Regions from separate parts of the Geodermatophilus sp. SYSU D00700 genome, predicted to be linked through region 2. Evidence: riboswitches for the same ligand, from Rfam matches in the RefSeq annotation. Region 2 holds a riboswitch; each other region holds the start of a gene.
What was found. Region 2 has a riboswitch for cyclic di-AMP ahead of ACI79V_RS09695 (transglycosylase family protein). Riboswitches for the same ligand answer to the same signal wherever they lie in the genome.
Positions count from the first base shown of each region.

Region 1: linked by a shared signal. The riboswitch ahead of ACI79V_RS17920 (C40 family peptidase) and the one ahead of ACI79V_RS09695 (transglycosylase family protein) in region 2 are both predicted to bind cyclic di-AMP.
Region 3: linked by a shared signal. The riboswitch ahead of ACI79V_RS01855 (aggregation-promoting factor C-terminal-like domain-containing protein) and the one ahead of ACI79V_RS09695 (transglycosylase family protein) in region 2 are both predicted to bind cyclic di-AMP.
Region 4: linked by a shared signal. The riboswitch ahead of ACI79V_RS01040 (aggregation-promoting factor C-terminal-like domain-containing protein) and the one ahead of ACI79V_RS09695 (transglycosylase family protein) in region 2 are both predicted to bind cyclic di-AMP.

Region 1 covers NZ_JBJGZA010000028.1:50,983-56,053, forward strand. The annotation lists gene ACI79V_RS17910 (serine hydrolase domain-containing protein) at 1-276, opposite strand, end outside; gene ACI79V_RS17915 (DUF3817 domain-containing protein) at 292-609, opposite strand; gene ACI79V_RS17920 (C40 family peptidase) at 746-1,873, opposite strand; cyclic di-AMP (ydaO/yuaA leader) riboswitch at 1,881-2,016, opposite strand; gene ACI79V_RS17925 (hypothetical protein) at 2,206-2,427, shown strand; partial or broken gene ACI79V_RS17930 (YhjD/YihY/BrkB family envelope integrity protein) at 2,483-3,301, shown strand; gene ACI79V_RS17935 (transglycosylase domain-containing protein) at 3,340-5,071, opposite strand, start outside.
Region 2 covers NZ_JBJGZA010000009.1:74,929-79,999, forward strand. The annotation lists gene ACI79V_RS09685 (o-succinylbenzoate synthase) at 1-388, shown strand, start outside; gene menD (2-succinyl-5-enolpyruvyl-6-hydroxy-3-cyclohexene-1-carboxylic-acid synthase) at 385-2,088, shown strand; cyclic di-AMP (ydaO/yuaA leader) riboswitch at 2,419-2,587, shown strand; gene ACI79V_RS09695 (transglycosylase family protein) at 2,592-3,704, shown strand; gene ACI79V_RS09700 (nucleotidyltransferase domain-containing protein) at 3,769-4,650, opposite strand; gene ACI79V_RS09705 (isochorismate synthase) at 4,698-5,071, opposite strand, start outside.
Region 3 covers NZ_JBJGZA010000002.1:34,322-39,392, reverse strand. The annotation lists gene ACI79V_RS01865 (FAS1-like dehydratase domain-containing protein) at 1-495, opposite strand, end outside; gene ACI79V_RS01860 (alkene reductase) at 568-1,644, shown strand; gene ACI79V_RS01855 (aggregation-promoting factor C-terminal-like domain-containing protein) at 1,709-2,344, opposite strand; cyclic di-AMP (ydaO/yuaA leader) riboswitch at 2,591-2,747, opposite strand; gene ACI79V_RS01850 (VOC family protein) at 2,962-3,387, opposite strand; gene ACI79V_RS01845 (TcmI family type II polyketide cyclase) at 3,384-4,067, opposite strand; gene ACI79V_RS01840 (hypothetical protein) at 4,078-4,275, shown strand; gene ACI79V_RS01835 (cytochrome P450 family protein) at 4,244-5,071, opposite strand, start outside.
Region 4 covers NZ_JBJGZA010000001.1:214,620-219,690, forward strand. The annotation lists gene ACI79V_RS01035 (class I SAM-dependent methyltransferase) at 1-601, opposite strand, end outside; gene ACI79V_RS01040 (aggregation-promoting factor C-terminal-like domain-containing protein) at 687-1,652, opposite strand; cyclic di-AMP (ydaO/yuaA leader) riboswitch at 1,887-2,047, opposite strand; gene ACI79V_RS01045 (hypothetical protein) at 2,199-3,020, opposite strand; gene ACI79V_RS01050 (LLM class flavin-dependent oxidoreductase) at 3,381-4,538, shown strand; gene ACI79V_RS01055 (FMN reductase) at 4,535-5,071, shown strand, end outside.

The DNA of each region.
Region 1 (5,071 bases), on a different contig from region 2:
GGTGCCGGGCAGGTGCCGGTCGAGCGGGTCGTCGAGGCCGAGCCGGCCCTCGTCGCGCAGCCGCAGGACGGCGACCGCGGTGACCGTCTTGCTGATCGAGCCGAGCCGGTACTGGACGTCGGTGTGCGGCTCGGCGACGTCGCCGCGGCCGGCCGACCACGCCAGGCCGCCGTCCCGTACGACGCCGGCCACCAGGCTCGGCGCGCGGCCGTCGCGCTGCACCCGGGCGGTGCGGGCCAGCAGGGTGCGGGCGGTGGCGGGCAGCACGGTCGGCATGCCCGGAACCGTAGGTCAGGCCCGCGCGGGGACCGCCAGCCTCCCCGTGCGGCCGGCCCAGCGCTCGAAGACGACGGTGACCAGCGGCGGGATCGAGGCGGCGAGCGCCAGCAGCGTCGTCCCCGGGGACCAGCGGAGCACCCGGGCCGCGACCAGCGCCACGACGACGTAGGCGACGAACACCGCGCCGTGGACCGGGCCGAACACCTGCACGCCGACCTCGGAGGTCTCCGGCACGTACTTCACGTACATCCCGGCCAGCAGGCCCACCCAGGACAGCGCCTCGGCGACGGCGACGACGCGGAAGGCGGTGGCGACGGTGCGGGGGTTCACGGGGATGCGGTCCTCACGGATCGGCGGCGGCTCCGCAGGGTGCAACGCGGCAGGCTCCGCCGGAGGTCCCGGACCGGGTGTGACCCCGGCAACGCGCCGGAACGGCCACCCTCCCGGGGAGGAGGGTGGCCCTTCCTCAGCCGATGCGGCGGGCGCCGGCGTAGCCGCCCATCGAGTCGACGCCGGCCACCTTGACGACGTCGCCGGAGGTGGGCGCGTGCACCATCTGGCCGTTGCCGATGTAGATGCCCACGTGGCTGACCGGGCTGTAGAAGAACACCAGGTCACCGGGCTGCAGGTCGGCCCGGGAGACCGCGGTGCCCATCTGCGACTGCATCCGGCTCGAGTGCGGGAGGCTGATCCCGGCGGCCTTGAAGGCGTACTGGGTCAGGCCCGAGCAGTCGAAGGAGTCCGGGCCGGCGGCGGCCCACACGTAGGGGTCGCCCCGCTGCGCCATGGCGGTGGCCACGACGGTGCCGGCGACGCCGCTGGCCGGCGCGGCCGCCGCTGCCGGCGCCTCCTCGGCGGGCTGCGCCGCGGCGGGCTCCTCGCGCTCGTCGTCGCGGCTGGCCCGCTCGTCCTCGGCGGCGTGCGCGGCCGCGGCGGCCTCGAGCGCGGCGCGCTGCTCCTCGGCGGTCAGCCGGGCGAAGTCGGCCTGGTAGGCGGCGATCTGGTCCTCGAGGTCGACCTGCTGGGCAGCGACGGCGTCGTACTGGCGCTGCGCCTCGACGGCGGCATCGGTGGCGGCGGCCTGGGCGGCGGTGGCGGTGTCGGTCGCCGCGACCGCCTGGCCGAGCAGCTCGCCCTGGTAGCCGGCGACGCCCTGCAGGAGGCTGACGCGGTTGACGAACTCGTCGGCGTCCTCGCTGGTCAGGAGCGCCTGCAGCGAACCCATGCCGTTGCCGGTGTAGGCGGAGCGGGCGATGCCGACGACCTGCTCGCGGGCGGTGCCGACGGCGGCCTGGGCCTGGGCGAGGGAGGCGGCGGCGGTCTCGGCCGCGGCCTGCTGCGCGGCGAGCACCTCGCGGGCCTCGTTGAACTGCTCGGTGACGACCTCGAGCTCGTGCCCGCGGGCGGCCACGAGCTGTGCGGCCTCAGCCGCCGTCGTGGGCTCCTCGGCCAGGGCGGACGAGGGGACCACCCCAACCCCCACGCCGAGCCCCACGGCCCCGGCGAGGACGAGGGCGGCGCGGCGACCCTGCCGGCGGCGGGCCGGGCGGCCGGTCACGGGCGTGCCGGGGACAGACGTGCGCAGGGACGCCACGCGGCGGTTCTCCTCTTCCCAGGCCGCCTACCGGGTTAGCTGACGGGTTCGGGCGTGGACTCGCCCGGCGCGTGCGGACACGCGCTGCACCCCAGGACTGCGGTGGGTCCCCGGCCCGGCGCCCCGCGGGGCGACCGGCTCGACGGCGTCCTCGGGGTGTCACCCAGGTCAGTGACGGAGCGCCCCGTTGGACGCACACAGAGTAAGGGTCGTGACGGACGCGTGACAATCACCCCGGTGTAATCACATCGGTGACATTCCGTGGTCGCCCGGTCACCGGACTGCCTGCCCCTGGCGGTTTGGCCGGGCTCCGGGGCGTGTAGGAGTCAGGCATGTCCACCTCCACCCGGATGCGCCTGACCCGGCCGCTGGTCGTGCTCGCGCTGTTCGGCTCCCTGACCGCCTGCGGCGACAACACCGACTTCTCCCGCGGGCCCACCAACTGCGACGCGAGCGGCGAGAACGCCAGCAACGAGAACGACGCCGCGTGCCAGGAGACCGGCCCCAACCCCGGCAACGACGCGCCCACCACCGACGACACCTCCGAGGACTGACCGTCCACCGGCCCCCCGACGGGCGCCCGGTCGCGGGGGCTGGTGGCATGGGCGGGTGACTCCGGAACGCAGGTGGACCGCAGCCCGCCTACGAACCGAGACGAGGGGCCTGCTGGCCGGCGCCCAGCAGCTGCTCCGCGGGCGCGACCTCGCCCTGATCGCGGCGGGACTGACCTTCTACGCCGGCATCGCGGTGGTGCCGCTGCTGCTGGTCGCGGTGCGGCTGACCGCGCTGGCGACCTCGGCCGACGAGGTGCGCGCGCTCGCCGCCCGGCTGACCGAGCTGCTGCCCACCCCGCTGGGCGCCCCGGAGGCGGTCGAGCGCCTGGTCGACGCCGGCACCCGCCTGGACCTCCTGGGCTTCGTGCTGGCACTGGTGCCGCTGACGTTCTACGGCGAGGGGCTGCGCCGGGCGCTGCTGCGGTTCAGCCCCCGCCGGGAGAGCCTGACCGGCTGGCGCGGCCGCCTGCTGAGCCTGCCGCTGGTGGTCGTCTCACCGCTGCTGCTGTACCCGCTGCTGCTCGCGGCCCGGGTGATGGCCGACCTGGCCCGCGAGGACGGCGCCGGGGCGGTGGTCGGCCGCCTCGCCGTCGGCTACTACTCGGTGCTGTTCGTCCTCACGGTGCCGCTGCTGTGGGGCTACGGCGTGGTGTCCGGCGGGCGCTTCCGCTGGACGGCGCTCACCAGCGGGGCGCTGTTCACCGCGGCCTGCCTGTCGGGGTTCCTGCAGGGCTTCGTCCTGTTCCTGTCCCTGCCGCTGGACCTCGGCGCCCCGTTCGGCGGCCTGGTCGTCGTCGGGGCGGTGGTCGCCGTCGGGCTGTGGCTGTTCCTGCTGCACCTGGTGCTGCTGGCCGGGTGGCTGCTCACCCAGTCGCTCGACGAGCGGCTCGCCCGGCGTCGGGCCGGCGCCCACTACCCCGGGCTCCAGGGCGCCCCCTCGGCCGGCGCGGGTGCCGGCTCCGCGGGCGCCGGGGGCGGCGGCGCCGCGGGCGCCGGGGGCGCGCCCTCCCCCGGGGCCGGCAGCGCCCCGGCCGGATCCTCCGGCACGGTGCCGGGCAGCGGGGGTCCGGGCGGGGGTTCCGGAGCCGGTTCCGGAGCCGGTTCCGGAGCCGGTTCCGGCGGCGGGGGCCCGGGCGGGGGTTCCGGAGCGGGCTCCGGCGCCGGGGCGGGCGGCTCGGGATCGGGGGCGGGGTCGGGGGTGACCGGCTCGGGAGCCGGCTCGACGTAGTCGCTGCCGTTGCTCACCAGGATCGACACGACCTGGCCGGGCACCGCCCGGGCACCCCGGGGCGGGCTGGTCCCGAGGAAGGCGCCGGCCGGCTCGTCGCTGTCGACCCGCAGCGTCTGCGGCGTGAAGCCGGCCTCGGCGAGGACCCGCTCGCAGCTGCGCGCGCCCGAGCAGCCGGGCACCGGCCTGGTGTTGCCGTGCTCCACCGTCTCGTCGGCCGGCGGGAACTCACCGCTGCCCCGGGCGGTGAGGATCGGCTCCATCGCGTCCCGCCAGATCGTGGCGCCCTTGCCGCCACCGAAGCCGCCGACGTCCTCGTTCTCCTTGGGGTTGAGCACCATGACGCTCGCGGTGATCTCGGGCGTGTAGCCGACGAAGGCCACCGAGTAGTTGTCCTGCGAGGTCCCGGTCTTGCCGGCGATCTGGTGCCCGCGGACGTAGGCGCGCGCCCCGGTCTGCCCGCGGTACCCCGGCTCGACGTCCTTGCGGAGGATCTGGTTCATCGTGGTGGCCACGCCCGGAGGGATGGCCTCGGGCGTGCACCGGTCGCCCACCGGCAGCGGCTCGCCGTCGGCACCCCGGGCCGGCTGCCCGGCGGCGTCGAGCACGGCGGTCACCGGGACGACGTCGCACTGCGTGCCGCCGGCCGCGAACGTCGAGTAGGCGCTGGCCAGGGCGAGCGGGCTGGTGGCCTCGGCGCCGAAGGTGAACGAGCCGCGGTTCTCGTCGATGATCTGCTGCGGCAGCTCCGGCGGGCTGAACTGGAACAGGCCCGCGGCCTCGGCCATCCGCACCGGCTCCTCGACGCTGCCGAGGGCGTCCTCGAGCGCGAGGAAGTAGGTGTTGGAGGACTGGTAGAGCGCGGTGGTCAGGTCCAGCGTCGGGCGGTAGCCCGACCCGGCGTTGCGCACGCAGTACCGGCCGTCGGTGTCGCGGCCCTGACAGGGGCCGGAGTACACGCGGGAGACGTAGGGGTCGGCGGCGGTGAGCGTGTAGGTGGAGGAGTATCCCCGGGCCAGCGCCGCGGCGGCCACGAAGACCTTGTACGTCGAGCCCGAGCCCTGGCTGGGCCAGGTGTTGAGGTTGAACGACTCCTGCGTCGGGTCGGACCGGTCGTAGCCGAACGTGCGGTTGACGCTCATCGCCAGCAGGTGGCCGGTGCCGGGCTCGACGGCGGTGAACATGCCGGCCAGCGAGTCCTCCAGCGGCACGGTCCGCAGCACCGCGGCGTCACCGGAGCGCTGCAGGTCCGGGTCCAGCGTCGTCTGGACGACGTAGCCGCCGTTGTCCAGCTGCTCCTGGGTCAGCCCCAGCTCCTGGATGAGGTACCGCTGGACGAAGTCGCAGACGAACGGCCCGACGCTGGCCTCGACGCAGCCCCGGCGCGGCGGCGGCCCCGGCGCGAGGCCCAGGGGC
Region 2 (5,071 bases):
CCGGCGCGCCGGCGACCCGCTCGCGGTCGACCTGCGCGGGGCCTGCGACGTCGTCGTCCTCAAGGTGCAGCCGCTGGGCGGTGTGCGCGCGGCGCTGCGGGTCGCCGAGGCGCACGGGCTGCCGTGCGTCGTGTCCTCGGCCCTGGAGTCCTCGGTGGGCCTCGCGGCGGGCGTCGCGCTGGCCGCCGCGCTGCCCGAGCTGCCCTTCGCCTGCGGCCTGGCCACCGCAGCGCTGCTCGACGGCGACGTGAGCGGCGATCCGCTGGTGCCCGTCGACGGCGCGCTGCCGGTGCGGGCGGTGGTGCCCGACCGGCGGGCCGCCGTGGCCGCGCCGGACGACGTGACCGCCCGGTGGTCGGCGCGGCTCACCGCGGTGCTCGCCGCGTGAACCCCTCCACCGCGCTGGCCCGCGTGCTGGTCGACGAGCTGGTCCGCGGCGGGGTCCGCGACGCCGTCCTCGCCCCCGGCTCGCGCTCGGCCCCGGTCGCGCTCGCGCTCGCCGCCGCCGAGCGGGCCGGTGCCGTGCGGCTGCACGTGCGCATCGACGAGCGGACCGCCTCCTTCCTCGCCCTCGGCCTGGCGCGCGCCTCCGGCCGCCCGGTGCCGGTGCTCACCACCTCCGGGACGGCGACCGCGCATCTGCACGCCGCGGTGCTCGAGGCCGACGTCAGCGGCGTCCCGCTGCTCGCGCTCACCGCCGACCGGCCGCCGGAGCTGCGGTCCACCGGTGCCAACCAGACGATCGAGCAGCCCGGCCTCTACGGCGGCGCGGTGCGCTGGGCGGCCGACGTCGGGGTGCCCGAGGCCGGGCGGGAGGCCGCGCAGAACCGCTACTGGCGCTCGGTGGTGTCGCGGGCGCTGCTGTCGGCCACCGGCGCCTTGTCCGGCGACCCCGGCCCCGTGCAGCTGAACCTGTCCTTCCGGGACCCGCTGCTGCCCGACGGGGAGCCCGGCCCGCTCGATGGCCCGTGGGCCGGTCGCGCCGGCGGTGCCCCGTGGACGGCCGGGGCGCCCGCGCCCGTCCCGGCCGGTCCGGTCGGGGACGGGCCGCGCACCCTCGTGGTGGCCGGCGACGGACCACCCGCGGCCGGCCGGGCCTGGGCCGCCGGGGCCGCTGCTTCGGGCTGGCCGGTGGTCGCCGAGCCCAGCGGCGGCGCGTGGACCGGCGACGCCGTCCGCGGCGGGGCGCTGCTGCTCGGCGTCCCCGCCTGGCTGGACACGCACCGGCCCGAGCGGGTCGTGGTGGTCGGCCGGCCCACGCTGTCGCGGCCGGTGTCGGCGCTGCTCGCCGACCCGCGGGTGCGGGTCGAGACGGTCGCGGCGACCCCGCGCTGGCCCGACGCGGGCCGGTCGAGCGCGCTGGTCTCGCGGGCCGCCCCGCCCGCCGGGCCGCCGTCGGACCCCGGACGGGCCGGGGCGTGGACCGGGGCGTGGGCCGGGGCCTGGTCCGACGCCGCCGCCCGCGTCGGGACCGCCGTCGACGCGCTGCTCGACGCCGCGCCGGGCCTCACCGCCGCCCGCCTGGCCCGCGACGTCGTCGCCGCGCTGCCGGCCGGGGCGCTGCTGGTGCTCGGCTCCTCGACGCCGGTGCGCGACGTCGACCGCCTCGCCGTGCCGCGCGGCGACGTCGCCGTGCTGGCCAACCGCGGGGTGGCCGGCATCGACGGGACCGTCTCGACCGCGGTCGGGGCGGCGCTGGCGCACGGCGGCCCGACGGTGGCGCTCCTGGGCGACCTGACGTTCCTGCACGACCTGCAGGGCCTGCTCACCGGCGAGGGCGAGCCGCGTCCGGACCTCACGCTCGTCGTCCCGGACAACGACGGCGGCGGGATCTTCGCCCAGCTCGAGCCCGGCCGGGCGGCGTACGCGCGCGACTACCGGCGGGTGTTCGGGACGCCGCACGGGCGCGACCTGGCAGCGGTCGCGCAGGCGCTGGGCTGGACGGCGACGGCGGTCTCCTCGGCCGGCGAGCTGCCGGCCGCGCTGGCGGCGGGCGGGCCGCGGGTCGTCGTCGTCCGCACCGACCAGCGCGCCGAGGCCGACCTCGCCGTCGCGCTCCGGGACGCCGCCGCCCACGCCCTCGGCTGACCGGGCGGGACGGGCGGTGGAGGACCGGTCCGTCCCGTGGCGTCCATCACGAGCGACGTGCCCGCAGGGTCCCGGGGGGCCGGTCGCCGGGGCCGCGCCGGACCACGCGGACCGGGGGGCGAGTCGCCGGTGACCAGCGCGTTCCCCACTGCCGGCCCGCCGGCGCCGCAGGCGGTCGGTTGGTCACGGCAGCGTCACGCGCTACCCCACGTGTCCCCTCCTAATCGCAGTGTGACCGGCGACACAGCGACAGTTGCCATGACCGTAGGTAGCTTTTTGGCTGCGCTCAGCAGAACGGAGCGCGGCGCCGGTCCGCCAAACCCTGCCCACCGGTCGTCCACACCAACACCCAGGGCAGGGGTGGGGGACCCACTTCCGGCGCGCGACGGCCCACGGGGGCCGGACCCGAACGCGCCTCGGGGTGAAGCCGCGGACCGCGGCCGGGCACCGATCGCCCGAACCCGACAGCTCACCTCGCCGGCGGTGATCGGGAGATCATCACCATGCCCAAGCACCGCGCACCCCGCTACGTCCGCACCAAGAAGGTCATCGCCCGGGCCCCTGTCGCCGCCGGCGCCACCGTCGTCGGTCTCGGCGTCCTCAGCTCCCCGGCCTCCGCCTCCACCAGCCACGACTGGACCGACGTCGCCCAGTGCGAGTCCAGCGGCAACTGGAGCATCAACACCGGCAACGGCTACTACGGCGGCCTGCAGTTCAGCCAGTCCACCTGGGCCGGCTTCGGCGGCACCGAGCTCGCCGCCCGCGCCGACCTGGCCACCCCGGCCCAGCAGATCGAGATCGCCGAGCGCGTCCTCGAGGGCCAGGGCATCGGCGCCTGGCCGAGCTGCGGCAAGTACCTGACCGAGGGCACCACCGCGGCCGCCGCCGAGGCGCCCGCCGCCCCCGCTCCCGCCGCCGAGGCACCCGCCCCGGCCGCGGAGGCCGGTCACTCCCACGACCACGCCGACGACGCCGCCACCGAGGACTACACCGTCCGCTGGGGCGACACCGTGAAGGAGATCGCCGCCGCCCACCAGCAGGGCTGGCGCGAGCTCTACGAGCGCAACGTCGACGTCATCGGCAGCAACCCGAACCGGATCTACCCCGGTCAGGTGCTCGCCGTCAGCGGCGCGGCCCCGGCCCAGGCCGCTCCGGCCCCGGAGGCCCCCGCCGCGACCGCCTCCGCCGGCGAGTCCGCCCCCGCGCCCGCGGTGGCCCCGCTGGCCGAGGTCGCCCCGCAGGTCGCCTCCGCGATCGCGTCGATCACCAACAGCGCCGGCCCGGTCAAGGCGGTCGTGCAGGCCGCCGCGAACGCCGTCGTGAGCAACGTGCCGGGCGCCGCCGACATCACCCTCGGCGGTACGCGCGGGAGCGCGGTCGACCCGAACGGGCACCCGTCGGGCCTGGCGCTGGACTACATGGTCATGACCGACAACGCCCTCGGTGACGCCATCGCCCAGTACCACGTCGACCACTGGGACGAGCTCGGCGTCGAGTACGTCATCTGGGAGCAGCGGATCCTGACCTCGCCCGACGGCGCGTGGAAGGCGATGGCCGACCGCGGCAGCGTGACCGCGAACCACCACGACCACGTGCACGTGAACTACGTGGGCTGATCCTCACCCCCCGACGAGGGCCCCGGCCGCTGCCCAGCGGCCGGGGCCCTCGTCGTCGGACCGGTCAGCGGCCGCGAGCCGTCCAGTGGGCGAGGTACGAGCGGTGCAGCCACGCGTCCACCCAGGCGCGGTCGGGCGCGGCCGGCACCGCCGGGCTGTCGCGCAGCGCCAGCAGCCGGGCCTCGGCGTCGTCGACCGCGGCGACCACCTCGGCCAGCGGTACCTCGCCCCGGCGGATGCTCCGCAGGTACGTGCGGTGGGGCTCGGGCACCGGCAGGGTGATCCGGCCGGTCGTCAGCAACTCCACCCCCTGGATGCCCAGCCGCAGCGCGTGCATCGCGTACTTGACGTCGAACCCGTGCGCGGCGACGAGTCCAGGGCGGTTCGTGTGCGCGCCGGCTGCGCCGGTCATCGCCGCCCGCTGGCCCCTCAGGTAGCCGAGGAAGCGGTCGGCGGCCACGCGGGAGACGAACCGGTCGGCGTGCGCCACCAGGTCCGCGCCCGCGGCGTCGCGGACGACGACCTCCTCGTCGGGCACGAACAGCAGCAGCAGGACGGTGGGGTTGCCGCCCAGCGCCAGCCGCGCCCACTTCCGCGCCGCGTACACCACGACGTCGAGGTCGCCGGCGCCCGACCGGTTGGCGAGCCCGCCGGGGCGGTCCCACGCGGTGTGCCGGTGGTACTGCTCGAACGGCACGGTCACCGGCGTCGAGAGCCCGGCGGGCACGCGCGCGGTGCCGGTGACGTACTCGGGCGGCTCGAGGCAGATGCCCATCTCGTCGCGGTCGTCCTGCCCCGTCACCGACGTGCCGTGCACGCCGGACCCCACCTGCGCGCGGAGGATCGTCCCCTGCTCGGCGATCTCCCGCGCCCGCGCCGAGGCGTGCGGGTGGTCGAAGGGCGACGGGAGGGAGCGGTCGCCGGCGATGGTCGGGACGGCGGTCACCGGGCCACCCAACCAGCCCGGACGCCGGCCGCCGACCCGTTTCCGGCTCAGCTCTCCAGGGCGGCCTGGAACGCGGCGAACTTCGACTGGGTCTCGGCGAGCTCGGCCGCGGGGTCGGAGCCCGCGACGATGCCGCACCCGGCGAACAGCCGCGCGGTGCACGGGTCGTCCTCGCCGAGCCGGGCACAGCGCAGGGCCAGGCCGAACTCACCGTCGCCGCGGGCGTCGAGCCAGCCGACCGGTCCGGCGTAGCGGCCGCGGTCCATGCCCTCGAGCTCGGCGATCAGCGCGGTGGCCACGTCGGGCGGCGTGCCGCCCACCGCGGCGGTCGGGTGCACCGCCTCGACCAGCTCCAGCAGCCCGGCGCGGCCGCGCGCGCCCGAGCGCCGCTGCGTGCCGGTGACGTCGGTGGCCAGGTGCC
Region 3 (5,071 bases), on a different contig from region 2:
GGGGGAGCCGGCGCCCGCCGGGGCCGGGGAGGAGCCGGCCTCCTGGGAGCGGTAGACGACGTCCTGCTCCTCGGTGACCAGCAGCGCGCCGTCCTCCCGGTACTCGCTGCGCACGGTGACCAGCAGCATCTCCCCGCTCCGGCCGGTCTTGACCTCGCAGCGGGCCAGCGACGACGTCCGCTCCACCGCCGACCCCACCCGCAGCGGAGCGGTGACCTGGAGCCGCCCGCCGGCGATCATCCGGCGCCGGTGCGGCAGCGGCGGGAGGAAGTGCCCGGCGCGGGGGTGGCCGTCGTCGCCGAGGTCGGCGGTGGCCGGCCGGTCGAGGAAGGTGAACACGTGCCAGCCCGGCGGCAGCGGGTCGCCGTCGGCCAGCGGCGGGGCGGGCTGGTCGAGCAGCGCGGCGAAGGCGGCCGCGGGCCCGGGCGCGACCACCGCGGTGCCGGTCAGCGGGCCCGGGGACCAGCCCGCGACGGCGTCGGTCAGGGAGGACACGGCGTCATCGTGCCGCCTGTGACGCCGCCCGCACCCCGGAATGGCGCGGGCCGTGCGGGTGTCGGAACCGGCGTGGACCTGTTCTCACCCGTGAAACTCGGCGACCTCGAGCTCGCCAACCGCGTGGCCATGGCGCCCCTGACCCGGATGCGGTCCGGCTCCTCGGGCGTGCCCGGCGACCTCGTCGTCGAGCACTACGCGCAGCGCGCCGGCGTTGGCCTGGTCGTCACCGAGGGCACCTACCCGAACCACGAGTCGCAGTCCTTCGTCGGCCAGCCCGGCATCGTCACCGACGAGCAGGTGGCCGGCTGGCGCCGCGTCGCCGAGGCGGTGCACGCCCGCGGCGGCCGGATCGTCCTGCAGGTCATGCACGGCGGGCGGGTCACCCACCCCGACGTCAACGGCGGCCGCCGCGTGGTGGCCCCCAGCGCCATCGCGATCGACGGCGCCGGCCACACCGAGAAGGGCAAGCAGCCCTACCCGGTGCCGCACGCGCTGACCACCGAGGAGGTCCGGGACGTCGTCCGGGACTTCCGGCGGGCCGCCGAGCGCGCCGTGGAGGCCGGGCTGGACGGCGTGGAGGTCCACGGCGCCAACGGCTACCTGCTGCACGAGTTCCTGGCGCCGTCGTCCAACGTCCGCGACGACGAGTACGGCGGCTCGCCGGAGAACCGGGCCCGCCTGGTGGCCGAGGTGGTCACCGCGGTCGCCAACGCGATCGGCGCCGGCCGCGTGGGCCTGCGGATCTCGCCCGAGCACGGCATCCAGGACGTCCTCGAGCCCGACCGCGGCGACGTCCTCGCCACCTACGGCGCGCTGCTCGACCGGCTGCGTCCGCTCGGCCTGGCCTACCTGTCGGTGCTGCACCGGGAGCCCGCCGGCGACCTGGTCCAGGAGCTGCGCCGCCGCTCCGGCGCGCCGCTGATGGCCAACAGCGGCTTCGGCGCCGTCACCACCCGCGAGGAGGCGGTGGCGCTCATCGAGGCCGCGCACGCCGACGTCGTCGCCGTGGGCCGGGCGGTGATCGCCAACCCCGACCTGGTCGAGCGCTGGGCCGGGGAGCACCCGGAGAACGAGATCCGGTCGCACCTGTTCTACGCGTCGGGTGCCGAGGGCTACACCGACTACCCCACACTGCGCGCCAGCTGAGACGCCGCGCGGCGACCCGGGAGCCCCCACCGGACGGGCCGGAGGGGGCTCCCGGGTCAGTCGGTCAGTACCAGTTGTTGGCCTGGAAGTGGCTCCAGGCCGCGCAGGGGCTGCCGTACCGGTTCTCGATGTAGACCAGCCCCGCGTCGATCTGCCGGTACGGGTCCGACGTCTTCGCGATGCCGGTGCCCGCCCAGGTGGAGTCGAGGAACTGGGCGATGCCGTAGGCGGTGCTGCTGGGGTTCTGCGCGTTCGGGTTCCAGCCGCTCTCCCGCTCCCAGAGCTGCTCGAGGCAGCCGAACTGGGTGGCGTTCCCGCCGAGCTGGGCCAGGGCGTAGTCCTTGTAGGCCGCCTCGCCCGAGGCGGCGGGTGCCGCGGCCGGCGCGGGAGCCGGTGCCGGGGCGGGTGCGGAGGCCGGCGCGGGAGCCGGTGCCGCCGCGGGAGCGGCGGGCGCCGCCTCGCCGTCGCCCTGGTTCCAGCCACCGTCGCGGTCACCGTCCCAGCCGCCCCACTGGGAGCTGGAGCTGCGGTCACCGGAGTCCCAGTGGTCGTCGGCTTGGGCCACCGCCTGCCCGCCGAAGGTGAGGGCGAGGGTCATCGCCCCCGTGGCGGTCAGCAGGTGCAGGACGCGGCGGCGCGGTCGCGCGGCGACGAGGGTGTCCTGGGCGGCGGTGTGCTCGAGGTCGGTGGGGGCATGCATCGGGTCGTCCTCCTGGAGGTGTGGTCGCCGGACGCCGTCACCGGACGGCGCCGGGTGGGTCGGGATGCGGTGGGCCCCGAGGCCCGTGAGGGCAGGGGTCGGCAGCCGGGCGCGCGGCACCGGCCGGACCAGGGGCCCGGCTGCGGGCGTGCGACGGCTGCTGCGTGCAGTGGCTGGGCAGGCGGGAGCGCGACGGTCCCGGACCTGGGCGCGCGGGGGCTCGGGGCCCCAGGGCGCGGATGTACTCCGTCCTCCCGTGGCCGCCTACCAGGTGAGCTGACGGGTTCGGGCTGGGAGTGCCCTACCCGCTCCCGGAGGGCCGGGAGCGGGACTCACCCCGGTGGTGCAGGTGGGTCCCCGGCTCGCACCCACGGGGGTGGGCGCGACTCGGCGGCATCCGGCAGGGGCCCCCGGACGGGGACGAGACGACCGGCCGGACGCCGAAACGCTAAGGACGTGACCGGATGGTCACAATCGGAGGTGCCGACCGGAGCGCGACAGGCCGACGCCACGTCCCCTCCGCGCACGGCTGGTCACCCCGCGCGACCAATCTCCTCCGGACACGCCGCGGCCGCCGGGACCACGGGTCCCGGCGGCCGCGTCCGATCGCGTGCGGACTACCCGGGTCGGCGGGCACCGTCCCCGGGGAGGTCGGCTGCGTGGTGCCGCTCGGAGGAGATGCCGACCACGTTGCCGAACGGGTCGACGACGGCGGCGCTGACGATCGGCCCGTGCGGCGTGAGCGGGATGTACTCCTTCGCGCCCATCGCGGTGAGCCGCTCGAGCACGGCGTCGAGGTCGTCGACGTCCCAGTAGCCGACCGCGCCGCCGGTCTCCAGCGCCATGCCCGGAGGGGCGGAGGCGCGGGAGGCGATCGCCAGTGACGTCCCCTCGTCGATGCGGAACTTCGCGTAGCTGGGCCGTCCGCCCGGGCCGGGCCTGGTGAAGCCCGGCCCGGTACCCAGGAGCTCCGTGTACCAGGCGACGGCCGCGGCTACGTCGTCGGCGAAGTAGGTCTGGTTGGCGAACCGGCGCAGGCTCATGACGTGCCCTCGCGGGGCGCGGGAAGCTGGTCCCCGGGCGCCCAGTCGGGAGCCGTCCAGCGGTGGAAGACCCGGGCCACCGAGTCGCGCGGGGTCTGCCACGTCTCGGGGTTGTACGGGCTGACGTAGGGAGCCAGGTCCTCCATGACCTTGGCGAATGCCGGCCGCATGGACTCGTGGTTCTGCCGCACGGCCGCCGCCTTGGCCCGGTCCTGCTCCAGGAGGTGCACGAATACGTCTTCCATGGAGTACAGCCAGCGGCCGGTGACGCCGGTCTCCGTGGGCAGGCCACCCGCGTCGGATGCGGCGAACACCCGGGCGATGTCCTCCTCGCTGCCCGGCCGCATCCGCTGGACGATGACGGTCATCTCCCGGTCGGGGGAGACCTCGCCCTCGGGCACCCAGCTGTAGAAGTGCTTCGCCACCGAGTGCGACGGGTTCTGCCAGTAGCTGGGGTAGGGCGTCACGTACGGTGCGATGGCCTCGGCGATCGCCTGGAACGCCGGCAGGCCGCGGCGCTGGCCGGAGACCTCCGGGTCCTCCTTGCGCTCGATGACGTGCAGGTAGAGGCCCTCGTAGGAGAGCAGGACCCGCCCGACGACGCCCATGTCCTGCGGCCGGGTGGTCCGGTCGTAGTAGGCGAACACCGGTCCCACCTTGTCCTCGCTGCCAGGCACCATCCGGCAGACGATGACGTTGCGGAACGGCCGCCACGTGGCCGAGTTCCAGCTGGCCGGCGACGTGGACGTGTTCGTGAACTCGACCGTGTCGTTCGCCCAGGGCGGTTCGGTGGGTGTCGTCGTCGCGTCGGCTGCAGGGTCGGCCGACGGGGTCGAGGGCGGCGTGGTCTGGGTCATCACGAGCCTCCTTGGAGAGGGGTGGGGGTGAACCGCAGCGGGAGCTCGAGCAGCCCGCGGAAGGCCGACGCCGCCGGCAGCCACTGCAGCTCCTCGACGGGGACGTCGAGGCGCAGGTCGGGCAGGCGGACGAGGATCCGCCGCAGCGCGGTCGTCGCCTCCAGCCGTGCGAGGGCGGTGCCCAGGCACTTGTGGATGCCGTGCCCGAAGGACAGGTGGTGCGTGGAGCCGCGGGAGAGGTCCAGCGCGTCGGCGTCCGGGACGAACTCCGGGTCGTGGTTGGCCGCGCTGAGCACGATCGTGACGATCGAGCCCGCGGGGACGGTCACGCCGCCGATCTCGAGGTCCTCGGTGGCGAACCGGAAGCTCGACACGGGGACCGAGCCGTCGAAGCGCAGCAGTTCCTCCACGGCGGCGGGCACCCGGTCGAGGTCGGCCAGGAGCTCGGCCAGCTCCTCGGGGTGGGTCAGCAGCGCCACCACGGCGTTGCCGAGGAAGTCCGAGGTGGTCTGGTAGCCGGCGAACAGCATCAGGAAGCAGGTGGACACCAGCTCCGCCTCCGACAGCCGGCCGTCCCCGTCGCGCGCGGCGATCAGCGCGCTCACGAGGTCCTCGCCGGGGTTCCGGCGCTTGCCGGCCACCAAGCCGGAGAAGTAGGCGTGCAGCCGCTCCTGCGCCTGCCCGATCGCCGCCCGGTCCTCCTGGGGGCTGCGCCCGCCGGTGCCCACCGTCCGGATGACCTGGGTGCCGGCGAGGATCTCCTCGTGGTCGGCCTCGGGGATGCCGAGCAGGTCCCCGATGACCGCCAGCGGCAGGCGCAGGGCGAA
Region 4 (5,071 bases), on a different contig from region 2:
GGCCCTCGGTCTCGGGGACGTCGAGCACGGTGACCGGCTCGAGCCGCTCGTGCGGCAGGTACGGGCGGCCGGGGTCCCCGACGAGCACCTCGGCACCGCGGGCCCGCGCCCGGTCGAGGAACGGCAGCACCCGCCCGGTCATCACGCGGTCGTAGCAGACGTCCCCGGCCAGGACGACGTCGACGTCGGGCGGCTCGCGGTGCAGGACGTCGCCGATCACGCTGATGCCGCGCACGCCGTTGAGGACGGCGTTGACGCCGACCGCGGTCCGCGAGAACGGGTCGACGTCGCTGGCCAGCACGTGCCGGGCGCCGGCGAGGACGGCCGCGACGGCGACCAGGCCGCTGCCCGACCCGAGGTCGAGGACGCGACGGCCGGCGACCGGGACGGCGCCGTCGAGCACGGCGCGGGCCAGGGCCTGCCCGCCGGGCCAGGCCGCGGCCCAGAACGGCGGCTCCTCACCGGCGCCGCCGGCGGTCTCCATCGCCTCCCACAGGGCGACGACGTCGTCGGCGACGTGCAGCCGGACCTCGGGGACGAGGGAGGGCCGGCGGACCTGGGTGTGCGCGCGGACGAAGCCCGCGGGCACCACCCTGGTCACCGGCCCTCCCGAGGTGACGTGCTGGAACGGCTCCGCTGCAGGGTCCCGCGCCGAGCGTGCGAGGCGCGGGGGCAGCGGGGTCCTCCTAGTACCAGCCGGTGGCCTGCGAGTGCGCCCAGGCCTCGCAGGGCGAGCCGTAGCGCTCGTTGATGTAGATCAGGCCGGCGTCGATCTGGCGGTAGCCGTCGGAGGTCTTGGCGATGCCGGTGCTGGCCCAGGTGGAGTCGAGGAACTGCGCGATCCCGTAGGCGGTGCTGGTCGGGTTCTGCGCGTTGGGGTTCCAGTTGCTCTCCTTGCCCCAGAGCTTCTCGAGGCAGGAGAACTGCTCGGCGCCGACGAGGCTGAGCGCGTAGTCCTTGAAGGACCCGCGGCTCTCGGAGCTGGAGCTGCTCGGCGCCGGAGCCGCGGCGGACTCGGCGGCCTGGGCCTCGGCGGCCTCGGCGGCCTCGGCGGCCTCGGCGGCAGCAGCGGCCTCCGCGGCGGCGGCCTCGGCCTCGGCGGCAGCCTGGGCCTCGGCGGCAGCCTGGGCCTCGGCAGCGGCCTGCGCCTCGGCGGCGGCGCGCGCGGCCTCCTCCTCGGCGGCGATGCGGGCGGCCTCCTCGGCGGCGATGCGGTCGCGCTCGGCCTGGTCGGCCGCGGCCTGGGCCTGGACGGCGGCGGCGTCGATCGCGGTGCGCTCGGTGCGGGAGGCGGCGAGCTCCTCCAGCGGCGCGAGGTCACCGTCCTCGACGGCGCCGTCGGTGCCCTGCTCCGCGAGGCCGAGCGCCTCGGCCACGCCCACCGAGGCGCTGGCGGTGTCGGCCTCGGCACCGCCGGTGGCGGCGGGGCCGGTGCCGGAGAGCACCCCGACCAGGAGCGCGCCGGCGGCGGCGGTACCGAGCAGCAGGGCCGGGCGGCGGGAGCCCAGCAGGCCACCGCGGCGCGCGCGGCCGGGGGCGGGGGTCTCGTCGTCCACCTCGAGGACGGCGGTCTCGAGGGCGTCGGTGTCAGGGGTGTCGGGGGTCTCGGCGACGGGGGTGTCGGCGGCGGTGCGACGGGTACGGCTGAACATGCGGGTGGGCGCTCCGAGGGAGAGGGCGCGCGGCGGCCCGGGGCATGGGCACGCGCACGCAGCGCGGGTCTACGGCGTGTCTGGTCGGGAGGTCTCCGGCGGCCGCGGTCGGCGCCGGGGCGCGGCAGGGCAGGGTCGAGCCGGCGTCAGGAGGACGCGGGACCGCGCTGCGCGCGCGGGCGGCTGCACCTGCGGGCCGCGGGGGCCCGGAGGCGGGGCATGCGGAGGCTCTCCGTTTCTTCCGTGAGCCGCCTACCGAGTTAGCTGACGGGTTCGGGCGGGAAGCAGCCCTACACCCCCGCGAGCAGAGCTCGACGGGTGCGATTCACCCCAGTACTGCGGTGGGTCCCCGGCTCGCGTCCACGGGTGCGGACACGACTCGGCGGCGTCCGGCCAGGCTCCCCGGACGGGGAGAGACGACCGACCGGACGCCCGCCACCGTAGACACCGTTACCGGTCCGTGACAACACGGGGCCGGAGGGACCGGCGGGACGGGTGTGACCCGCCGGCCCCCCGGGCAGCTGCCCGCGCCGGTGTCGCTGCTGGTCAGGAGGCCGCGGCGACCTGGGGCCGGTCCGTGTCGCGCAACACAGTGACCTGCGACGCATCGGCAGCGGCGACCGGCTCCCGCGCGGCGCCCGCCGCGGCTTCCCCGACGGTCTCGGCCGCCTCGCGACGCTCGGCGAGGACGGGGACGTCGTCGGGCAGCACGCCGGTGATCACCGCCAGCGCCCGGTCGATCTGCCCGGTCAGCCCGAGCAGCCACTCGCGCGCCTGGTCGCGCTCGTCGCGCAGCGGCGCGAGCTCGGCCTCGGCGACCCGCCGGCGCTCAGCCGCCTCGGCGTCGGCGCGGGCGCGGACCTCTGCCGCCTCCCGGTCCAGGCGCTCGCGCACCGCGGCCGCCGCGCGGTCCAGCCGGGCGCGCTCCTCGGCCGCCCCCCGGCCCAGCTCCGCCGCCTCGCGGCGGGCCGCCTCGAGCACCGCCGCGGCCTCGCTGCGGGTCTGCTCGCGCAGGGCGATGACCGCCTCGCGCATCTCGGCGACCCCGCTCAGCCGCGCCTCGGCCTCGGTGCGGGCCTCCTCGACCACGCGCCGCGCTTCCTCCTCGGCGGCGGCGGTCCGGGCTGCCGCCTCGGCCTCGGCCCGGCGGACCAGTTCCAGCGCCTCGTCCGGCCCCGGCAGCGACTGCCGCTCGCGGACGAGCGCGGCCAGCCGGCGCCGGGCGTTCTGCAGCTCGGCCGAGGCGGCGGCGTAGCGGCTGAGCAGGTGGTCGTTCTCCCGGCGCAGGACGAGGACCTCGGTCTCCGCCCAGTTCACGTAGTCGTCGACCTGCGCGCGGTCGTAGCCGCGGACCGCCCCGGTGAACACCGGCCCGGTCCCCAGCAGGCCGTCGAGTCCGCCCGACGGCGGCCGCCCCCCGGTGCCGTCCCCCGGCGCTCCGGTCTGAGCGCCTCCCCCTGCCCGCTGCGACATCCCGGTCCCCCTCGGTCCGCCGTGCCGGTCCGGACTCCCCGGCCGGCCGTCGGGGTGATCACGATCCCACCCCGGATACCCACCGGCCGGGCGCCGACAGGGGGGCGCGGGGCCCGCCGGAGTGGGATCGCCGGGACGTGCCGGATCCGTCACCGAGCGCAGTCATTGCATCTCAGCACGGTCACGAGACCCTGGGAATGGACGCGGGGGCGCCGCCGTTGGACGGGCCGTAGCAGTAGTTGCACTCTCAACCACATGGAGCACGAGATGCAGTTCGGCGTCTTCTCGGTCAGCGACATCACGACCGATCCGACGACGGGCCGCACGCCGAGCGAGGCGGAGCGGATCCGGGCGATCGTCACGATCGCGAAGAAGGCCGAGGAGGTCGGCCTGGACGTCTTCGCCCTCGGCGAGCACCACAACCCGCCGTTCTTCTCCTCGTCGCCGACGACGACCCTCGCCTACGTCGCGGCGCAGACCTCGCGGCTGCAGCTGTCGACGGCGACCACCCTGATCACCACGAACGACCCGGTGAAGATCGCCGAGGACTACGCGATGCTGCAGCACCTGGCCGGCGGCCGCGTCGACCTGATGATGGGCCGCGGCAACACCGGCCCGGTCTACCCCTGGTTCGGCCAGGACATCCGCGACGGGCTGCCGCTGGCGGTGGAGAACTACGCGCTGCTGCGCCGGCTGTGGGACGAGGACGTCGTCGACTGGCAGGGGCGGTTCCGCACCCCGCTGCAGGGCTTCACCTCGACGCCCCGCCCGCTGGACGGCGTCCCGCCGTTCGTGTGGCACGGCTCGATCCGCAGCCCCCAGATCGCCGAGCAGGCCGCGTACTACGGCGACGGCTTCTTCCACAACCACATCTTCTGGCCGAAGGAGCACACCCAGCGGATGGTCGAGTTCTACCGCCGCCGCTTCGAGCACCACGGCCACGGTGCCGCCGACCAGGCGATCGTCGGCCTCGGCGGTCAGGTGTTCATGCGCAAGAACTCGCAGGACGCCGTGGACGAGTTCCGGCCCTACTTCGACAACGCGCCGGTCTACGGCCACGGCCCCTCCCTGGAGGACTTCTCCCGCGAGACGCCGCTGACCGTCGGCTCCCCGCAGCAGGTCATCGAGCGGACCCTCGGCTTCCGCGACTACGTCGGCGACTACCAGCGGCAGCTGTTCCTCGTCGACCACGCCGGGCTGCCGCTGAAGACCGTCCTCGAGCAGCTCGACATCCTCGGCGAGGAGGTCGTGCCGGTGCTGCGCCGCGAGTTCGCCGCGCTCAAGCCCGCGCACGTGCCCGACGCGCCGACCCACGCGTCGCTGGTCGCCGCCCGCGGCGGCGCGCAGGACTCCACCGTGTACGCCGCGGGTGACGACGTCACCGGCCAGGTCCAGGAGGAGGTCTCCGCATGACCACCCGCACCCTCGCCGTCGTCAGCGCCGGCCTGTCGACGCCGTCGTCGACCCGGCTGCTGGCCGACCGGCTGACCGCCGCCACCGTCGACGCGCTGCGCGAGCGGGGCGAGGACGCCGTCGTCGAGGTCGTGGAGCTGCGCGAGCACGCCCGCGACCTGGCCGACGCCTTCGTCACCGGCTTCCCCGACTCGGCGCTGCGCGCGGCGATCGACACGGTCACCGGCGCCGACGCGGTGATCGCGGTGACCCCGGTGTTCACCGCCTCCTACAGCGGGCTGTTCAAGTCCTTCGCCGACGTGCTGGACACGGACGCGCTGACCGGGAAGCCGGTGCTGCTGGGCGCCACCGCCGGCACCGCGCGGCACTCGCTGGTGCTCGAGCACGCGATGCGGCCGCTGTTCGCCTACCTGCGGGCGGTGACCGTGCCGACGGCGGTGTTCGCGGCGAGCGAGGACTGGGCCGGCGGCGACGGCGTCAGCGGCGAGCTGGCAGCGCGGATCACGCGTGCGGCGGGTGAGCTGGCCGACGTC